Regions from separate parts of the Nocardioides palaemonis genome, predicted to be linked through region 2. Evidence: riboswitches for the same ligand, from Rfam matches in the RefSeq annotation. Region 2 holds a riboswitch; the other holds the start of a gene.
The links. Region 2 has a riboswitch for cyclic di-AMP ahead of KDN32_RS23260 (C40 family peptidase). Riboswitches for the same ligand answer to the same signal wherever they lie in the genome.
Positions count from the first base shown of each region.

Region 1: it holds a riboswitch for cyclic di-AMP, as region 2 does, so the genes downstream of both, KDN32_RS05090 (C40 family peptidase) here and KDN32_RS23260 (C40 family peptidase) in region 2, are expected to answer to the same signal.

Region 1 covers NZ_JAGVQR010000001.1:1,052,572-1,056,945, forward strand. The annotation lists gene KDN32_RS05080 (phosphatase PAP2 family protein) at 1-1,078, opposite strand, end outside; gene KDN32_RS05085 (SDR family NAD(P)-dependent oxidoreductase) at 1,154-1,921, shown strand; cyclic di-AMP (ydaO/yuaA leader) riboswitch at 2,126-2,287, shown strand; gene KDN32_RS05090 (C40 family peptidase) at 2,290-2,880, shown strand; gene KDN32_RS05095 (DUF3048 domain-containing protein) at 2,985-3,992, shown strand; gene KDN32_RS05100 (TetR/AcrR family transcriptional regulator) at 3,982-4,374, opposite strand, start outside.
Region 2 covers NZ_JAGVQR010000001.1:1,485,542-1,489,915, reverse strand. The annotation lists gene KDN32_RS07270 (hypothetical protein) at 1-303, opposite strand, end outside; gene KDN32_RS23260 (C40 family peptidase) at 362-1,282, opposite strand; cyclic di-AMP (ydaO/yuaA leader) riboswitch at 1,364-1,529, opposite strand; gene KDN32_RS07260 (hypothetical protein) at 1,655-1,861, opposite strand; gene KDN32_RS07255 (glycosyltransferase 87 family protein) at 1,981-2,991, shown strand; gene KDN32_RS23255 (NYN domain-containing protein) at 4,202-4,374, opposite strand, start outside.

The DNA.
Region 1 (4,374 bases), 430 kb from region 2:
CGTCGGGGTCGTCGTCGTGGGACGCCGGGACGGGTGCGGCCGCGACCGGGGCGAGGTCGAGCGCCCCGCGGAAGGTCCACGGCCGCTCGCGACGCTGCAGCGGGTTGCCGGTCGCGACCGCCGCGATGACGAACGCCGCGGTGCCGACCGCGAAGCCCGCGAGCACGTCGGCGACGTAGTGCCAGCCGAGGTAGACGGTGGCCAGGACGGTGAGCGCCAGGAACGTCCACGCCGCGACCCGGACGGCGCGAGGCAGGCGCATGACCTCGGTCATCAGGCAGATCGTCACCATGACCGCGACGTGCAGCGACGCGAAGGCGGCGATGGTCTGCACGGCATGGGTGTCCCAGGGGCCGGAGAGCACCTGCACCCGGTCGGCGAGCAGCGCGTCGCGCACCGAGGTGTTGGGCGTGTGGGGGAGCGAGGCGAACCACTCGGGCCGGGCGTACGTCGGCCCGAGCGACGGGACGGCGTAGTAGAGGGCGGCCCCCAGCATCCAGTCGACCGAGATCGCGGTGACGTACCACGCGCCGGCGGTCGAGCGCCGCGTCCAGACCAGGGCGATCGCCAGGCTGGCCGGGACGAGCCCGATCCAGATCAGGTAGACGGCGGCGCACACCCAGTTGGCCACGCCCGTGCCGAGGACGTGGTGCAGGACGACCGCCGGGTCGTGCCCGAGCCACATCGCGTGGTCGAACCGGGCGAGCGCGGGATCGGCGAGCCGGTCGGTGACGAACGGGACGTAGCTCTTGAGGTTGCGGAACGCGACGTAGGCGACGTACCAGGTGAGCAGCCCGCTGACCGTGAACGCGAGCTGGTCACGCGTCCACCGCTCGCGGGCGACCGTCAGCAGGGACGGTCGGCCGTCCGGCCCCGGGCGCCGGCGCAGCAGCGCCCACCGCGCAAGGACGTCGAGCAGGATCGCCGAGCCGACGATCGTCGGCAGCCGGAACCACGTCGGCAGCGACGCCCCGTCCGGGTCGCGCACCGGCAGGTGGTGCGTCCACGCCACCAGCAGCGCCGCGACCGCCATGAGGGCCGCGACGACCGCGGCGGCCCGGAACTCACGCCTCCCCATCCCGGCACCGTACCCACTCCGGCGGGTGGGTAGCCTCGGCGACGTCCTCAACACCCCCAGAACTCAGGAGTCCAGATGGGTCGTTTCGACGGGCGCGTCGCCGTCATCACCGGAGCAGCGCGGGGCATCGGCTTCGGCATCGCGCAGCGGTTCGCGAGCGAGGGCGCGTCGATCGCGGTCCTCGACCTCGACGAGGCCGCCGCCCAGGACGCCGCGGGCCGCCTCGAGCTCAGCGACGGCGCCCGCGCCGTCGGGATCGCCTGCGACGTCGTCGACGCCGCCGCCGCGGAGGCCGCGGTCCAGCGCGTCGTCGACGAGCTGGGCGGCATCCACGTCCTGGTCAACAACGCCGGGATCACGCGCGACAACCTGCTGTTCAAGATGACCGAGGACGACTGGGACCTGGTCATGAACGTCCACCTCAAGGGCGTGTTCAACATGACCAAGGCCGCGCAGTCGCGGTTCGTGGAGCAGAAGTACGGCAAGATCCTCAACCTCTCCAGCGTCTCCGCGCTGGGCAACCGCGGCCAGGCCAACTACTCCGCGGCCAAGATGGGCATCCAGGGCCTCACCCGCACCCTCGGCATCGAGCTCGGCCCGTTCGGCATCACCGCCAACGCGATCGCGCCCGGCTTCATCGCCACCGAGATGACCGACGCCACCGCGCGCCGGCTGAAGATGGAGCCCGAGGAGCTGCAGCGGCTCAACGCCGAGGCCACGCCGGTGCGCCGCGTCGGCCAGCCCGAGGACATCGCCGCCGCGGCGGCGTTCCTGTGCAGCGACGAGGCCTCCTTCGTCACCGGTCAGACGCTCTACGTCGACGGCGGCCGCAAGCTCGGCTGAGACGAACCTCACGGCCCCGGACCCGCGACCACGCGGGTCCGGGGCCGTCGTCGTGCCGGGGCCGGTTTTGCGGCGGTCGGGCCCGTGTGCCAGCGTGGTGGGCCGTCGAGGATCCCCAGGCCGGCTCGGGCCCGCCTGCTGGCGTCGACCGCACGACAACTGAACCGTCCCGGACTACGCCGAGTCCTGCCCGGCCGGGACGCACCCCCGAGAACACCGAGGGCAGGAGTGGGGGACCCACAGGTTCCACTGCCGGCGCGCACGCGACTGCGTGTGCCGTCGGCTCGGGGCGCAGCCACCTCGGTGGCGGAGCACCTTCCAGCTCCAGCCCGACAGCTCACCTCACAGGCGTGGGAAAGGACACCTCCATGCCTGCGACTTCTCGCACGGCGCGAGCCTGCGCGCTCGCCCTCGCCGGCGCCGGGCTCGGCGCCTCGATGCTCGCCGCCCCGGCGGCCACCGCGGCCGGCGGCTCGCCGACCGGCAGCACCACCACGAGCACCACCAGCACCGGCGCCACCGCCGTCGCGAAGCAGACCGCCAAGGAGCGCAAGCGCAAGCAGGCGCGACGGGCGGCCCGGCGGGTCAACGACCGGGTGCTCGGCGCGCGGGACACCGCGATGCGCCAGCGCGGCGACTGGTACGCCTACGGCGCCAGCGGCCCGGGCTCCTTCGACTGCTCCGGCCTCGTCTACTACAGCTATCGCCGCGCCGGGTTCCCCGTCCCGCGGACCTCGGCCGCCCAGGCGGGGTTCACCCGTCGCGTCGCGAAGCAGGACATGCGCGCCGGCGACCTGATGTTCTTCTACGGCAGCGGCGGGGTCTACCACGCGGCGATCTTCCTGCGCTGGTCGCACGGCCACGCCGTGATGCTGCACGCGCCGGGCTCGGGCCAGCGGGTCCAGGTCGCGGTGCCGTGGACGTCCCAGTGGTTCGGCGGCACGCTGCGCCGACGCTGAGACGCTTGTCGCACTCCTCTACTGTGTGGCGCGCCTTCCCCCGCGGGGGAGGCGCGCCCGCACACTTGCTGCTGAGCACCACCCCCGTCCGATCGGAGTCACCCGTGCGTCACCGCCTCACCGTGTCCGTCGCCGCGCTCGCCGCGGCCTCGCTGCTGCTCGCCGGGTGTGGCGGGGGCAGCGACGACGAGGCCCCGGATGACCCCGCGTCCTCCGAGCCCACGACGTCGCAGGCGTCGGCGCCGCCGGAGCCCGTCTACTGGCCGCTGACCGGCCTCGAGCGCAAGGGCAAGGCCCCGAAGCACCCCGTGATCGTGACCAAGGTCGACAACACCTCCTCCAGCGCGCCGCAGGTCGGCCTCGGGTCGGCCGACCTGGTCGTGGAGGAGCTCGTCGAGGGCGGCTACACCCGCCTGGCGGCCTTCTACTACTCCAAGGTCCCGGCCGACATCGGCCCGGTCCGCTCGATGCGGGCCAGCGACATCGGCATCGTGCCCCAGGGTGCGACCGTCGTGACCAGCGGCGCCGCGCAGGTGACCATCAACCGGATCAACGGTGCCGGCATCCCGTGGATCACCGAGGGTGCGGCCGGCGTCTACCGCGACAACACGCGCTCGGCGCCCTACAACCTCTTCGCCCACCTCGCCGACATCTCCAAGCGCCTCAAGGCCGACGACGAGCCGCCGGCGTACCTGCCGTGGGGCACCGAGGCCGACCTGCCCAAGGGCGGCAAGGCCAGCAGCCTCACCGCCGACTTCGGTGCGCACACCACGTCGTGGCAGTTCCAGAACGGCCGCTACGTCAACACCGACTCCTACGCCGCGCAGGGCGACCAGTTCCCGGCGACGTCGGTGCTGGTGCTCCGGGTCAAGGTGGGCGACGCGGGCTACAAGGACCCCGCCGGCTACCCCGTCCCGGAGACCAAGTTCGAGGGCACCGGCACCGCGCTGCTGTTCCACGGCGGGCGCGTGGTCCGGGGCACCTGGTCCAAGGACGGCCTGACCGGCCAGATCGAGCTCAGCACGAAGAAGGGCGAGCTCACCGTCCCGGCCGGTCACACCTGGGTCGAGCTCGTGCCGGCCGTCAACGGCGACGTCACGTTCACGAAGTAGCCGGCGCGGCACCGGGCTCCCGGGGGCCGCGACCGGCCTCCAGGAGCTCGCGCAGCCCGGTCAGCACCGCCTCGATCGCCCGCTCCGCGCGGTCCGCGGCCGACGCCGCGTCGTCACTGGCCGCGACGGCTCCGCCGGCCGCCGACAGGGCGCCGAAGAAGATCCGGGCGAAGGTGGCCAGCATCGCGTCGTCGAGGTCCCAGGTGTCCGAGTCGAGCACCGACCGGACGATCTCGTCCACCACGGCGTAGGTCGACGTCTCCTCGCGCTCGCGGAACCGCTCGTGCCCGAGCACCGCGGGGCCGTCGGCGACGACGAGCTGGCGGTAGCCCGGCTCGCGCACCACGTCGAGGAAGGCGCGGAGCCCGGCCGCGGCCCCCGT
Region 2 (4,374 bases):
GGAGCCGTCGGCGGCCACCGTGCCGGCCTGGTCGACGTAGCGCACAGCGACGTCGCGGACCGCGAGCGAGCGGACGTTGCGTCCCACACCCTCGAGCGCGGTGCGTGCTGCCTCGTCGTCCGGTGGCGCGAGCGCGACGAGCGCACCGGTGTCCCGGTCGCGCAGGGCCGCCGCGACGTCGGCGAGCGCAGCCGCTGCCGCCGCCGGGCTGGCGCGGGGAGCCTCCACCGTCCCCGGGCGGACGTCGTGGCGCCCGTCTCGGCCGAGCACCACCGCACCGGCCCCGAGACCGGCCAGGAGCACGCACGACGAAAGGCCGGCCACCCACAGGCGTGGGCGGCCGGCCTTCGAGGTCTGCAGGTCAGCCAGGGCGGACCGCGCCGACGTACGGCATCGAGTAGAGACCCGAGACCGTGACGCCCGCGCCGGGGTTGGCGGCGTGCACGATCATGCCGTTGCCGATGTACATGCCGACGTGGCTGATCGGGCTGTAGTAGAAGACGAGGTCGCCGGGCTGCAGGTCGCTCGCGGCGACGTGCGGGCCGGAGCCGTACTGGGCCGACGACGAGTGCGGCAGCGACACGCCGGCCTGGGCCCAGGCGCGCATGGTCAGGCCGCTGCAGTCGAAGGCGCTCTCGCCTGCCGCGCCGTAGACGTAGGCGTCCCCGACCTGGGCCATCGCGTACTGGATGGCCGCGGCCGCGCGGCCCGACGCGGGCACCGAGCTCGGCATCCGGGAGACCCCGCTGCGGGAGGCGAGCAGCCGCTCGCGCTCCTTCGCCTCGAGGTCGGCGAGCAGGTCCTTGGCCTCGGCCAGCTTGTCGTCGACCGTCCTCTTCTCCGAGCTCAGCTGCTCGGTGAGGTCGGCGATCTCGTCGGCACGGTCGTCGGTGGCCTCCTGGCGGATCGCCAGGGCCTGCAGCTCGGTGTCGTAGTCGGACAGCAGCGAGGACTGCAGGTCGTTGAACGACGACATCGTGGAGAGGGTGTCGAGGAACGAGCCCGGGTCCTCGGAGACGACGACCTGGCCGACGGTGGAGATGCCCTCACCCTCGAGCTGGCGCACGACGGCGTCGGAGACCTGGTCGCGCACGGCGTCGAGCCGCTCGTCCTGCCGGGCCTGGTCGGCCTTGAGGCCGGCGAGGTCCTGGCGCAGGTCGGCGAGGTCGAGCCGGGCGTCGTGCAGCCGCTCCTGCGCGGCCTCGGCCTCGTGGTAGAGGCGGTCGACGCGAGCCTTGACGGTCTTGATGTCGGGGTCTGCCTGGGCGGGCGTTGCAGGCACGAAGGCGATGGCAGCGATCGCGGTGAGACCAAGTGCGGTCGCGCCAGCTCGCTTGCGGGGGTGAGCCACGAGCGGGTGAACTCCTCGGGTGTCGTACGCCTACCGGGTGAGCTGACGGGTTCGGCACGACTGTCCTACCCCTGCTCCTCGTGCCGCTCGCGCGACACGCCTCGCAGGGGATTCACCCCAGGGGGAAGTGTGGTTCCCCGGCTCGTCGACCACAGTGGTGCGGGGGCGTGGTGCGACGACTCGGCGCGACGCCCGCGCGAGCCGGGTGACCCACTGTCACGGACGTCGGGCGACAGCCTAGACGGCGGTGCCGCGCCTCGCCAATCTTCTCCGCACTTCGGGACCTCCGTCCCTCGTCCGGCCTCACGCCGACTCGATGACCGGCCCGTTCCGGGGGTCGACCAGGCGCAGCGGCGGCACCAGCCCGCCCGAGGCGAGCGCGTCGAGCGCCGCCATCTCGTCGTCGTCGACCGTCAGCTCGGGCGGCGGCCCGAGCAGGACGCTCACCACGCAGTCGTGGCAGTGCAGTCCGCGCACCACGCAGGTGTCGCAATCGATCCGTGTCGTCATGCCCGCAAAGGTGGCAGGGCCCACCGACAGCGGGTCCCGGCGTGTCGCGCCGCGGCGTGTCGCGCACGTGACGCGCCCGACCGGCCAGCCCGTGACGCGGCGTGCATAGGGTGCCGCAGGTGAGCACCTCGACGACGGCCCGCAGGCTGCTGCCCCTCGTCGTCGTGTGGGCCTACGCGCTGCTGCTCACCTCGTTCGCCGTCGACGTCATGACCGACATGAGGTTCGGCATCGACTCGCACGCCTACTGGCGGGCCGCGCAAGGACCCCTCGACGCGGTCTACCGCCTCGCGCCCGGCCAGCTCGACGCCTACAACTACTCCCCCGCCTTCGTCCAGGCGCTGTGGCCGCTCGCCCAGCTGCCGTGGCCGGTGTTCGCGACTCTCTGGTCGCTCGCGGCGCTCGCGGCGTTCGTGTGGCTGCTGTGGCCGCTCGGTCCGCGCTACGCCGTGCCGCTGGTGCTCTGCTGCACGCCCGAGCTCCTGAGCGGCAACGTCTTCTGGCTGATGGCGCTCGTCGTGGTGGCCGCCGCCCGTCCCGGCGCCCGTCCCGGTGCCGCGGCCGCGTGGGCCTTCGTGGCACTGACCAAGCTGACGCCGGCCCTCGGACCCCTCTGGTACGCGGTGCGCCGGGAGTGGCGCAGCCTCGCCTGGTCCGTCGTGGGGACCGTCGTGGTGGTCGCGGTGTCGGCCGCGGTGGCTCCCGGCGCGTGGGGCGACTGGATCGACTTCCTGACCCGCCACGAGCGGAGCACCGAGGTCGTCGGCGCCGCGGCCTTCGGGCCGCTGGCACTCCGGCTGCCCGTCGCCCTCGCGCTGCTCGTCTGGGGTGCGCTCACCGATCGGCGCTGGGCGCTGCCGGCGGCGATGGCGCTCGCCGCGCCCGTCGCCGGACCCGCCGCCCTCACCGTGCTCGCCGCGGTGCCCCGCCTGCGCGACCGGGCCGCTCAGGCCTCGGGCGCGGGGTCGTCGACGACCCAGCAGGACCACCCCGACGGGCAGTCCACCGGCGTGAGCCCGTCGGTCGACGCGGCGAGGTCGTCGGGCGAGGTGCCCCCACGGGTCACGACCAGGTCCGACGACCGGATCGCGCGACGGCCCCCGTCGCGTCCCTCGAGGAAGTCGAGGTAGGCCGCCTGGTCGTCGCGGGCGAACGCGTCGATCGGGTTGGAGACCCACAGGCGGACGCCCGCGACGGCGAGCGCCTCGGAGAGGGGCGCCGGCGCGAGCACGACGCGGTCCCCGGCGACCGCGGCCAGCGCCGCGACGTCGTCGGGGTCGGCCCCGAGGACGGCGTCGCCGCGGACTACGGCCACCGGCAGCGCCACGACCAGCGCCACGACCGCCGCCAGTGCTCCCGCGAGGACCGCACGGGAACCGACTCCGGGGAGCGCGTCCTCGGTCCGGGAGCGGTCGGGCGCGACCAGGACGGTCAGCAGGAGCAGCAGCCACACGCCGTGCCGGGCGGCGTCGGCGGTCGCGAGGCACAGCCCGGCGACCGCGACGTACTCCCACGCGGGACGGCGGGTGCGCAGGACGGCGACGAGGAGCGCGAGGGCCGCCAGCAGCATCACCAGGTCGACCGGGCTGGTCAGCGAGGGGCGGGCCCACAGGCCCTCGCCGCGCTGCGCCGAGACGTTGTCGAACACCTCGAGGTAGTAGGTCGGGGTGTGCCACCCCTGCGGGGTCACGCACAGCGCCAGCAGGGTCGAGACCCCGACGCCCACCGTCTCGAGGGGGCGGAGGCGGAGCCGGTCGACCAGGAGGTAGGCGCCGACGACGCACGTCCCGAGCAGCGCGGCGCCGTGCAGGTTGCCCCAGACCGCGACGACCGGGACCACCCACCAGATCCGGCGGTCCGGACTCGCGTGCTGGCGGGCGAGGATCGCGAGGACGAGCGCGAACGGGACGAAGGACAACGTCTGCGCGCGCACCAGGCCCAGCGAGGTGAGGCTGCCCGCGACGAGCGCGACCAGCGCCCACGCGACGGCCGCGTCCGAGGCTCCTCGAGCCCGCGCGGCGCCCGCTGCCACCACCAGTGCGACCGTGACGAGGACGAGGTGGGCGAGCACCGCGGTGGTCGCGCCGAGCCCGTGCCACCACGACGCGACGAGCTGCGCGAGCACAGGGACGTCGTGCCACCCGGCGGTGTCGGCGGCGGCGAACGGCACGGCGCCTGGGACCTCTCCGGTGCGGCGCACGTGGTCCCCCACCGCCACCAGCCAGTCCCAGTCACCGCCGACCCGGACGAGCGATGCCAGCAGCCCGAGGGCACCGGCGAGGACGATTGCGGTCCAGCGCCAGGACACCAGCGCCGCGATCGTCCGGGTCCGGGGGCCGCTCACCCCAGCAGTCCCACGAGGACCGGCGAGGGGACCACCCGGGCGCCCTCACGGGTGACGTCGGCGGCGAGCGCCCGGTCGCTGGTGACGACGACCACGACGCGACCGCGTGGCTCGGCGGCCACCAGCTGGCGGATCACGTCGTCGGCGATGACCCCCTCGGGACTGAAGG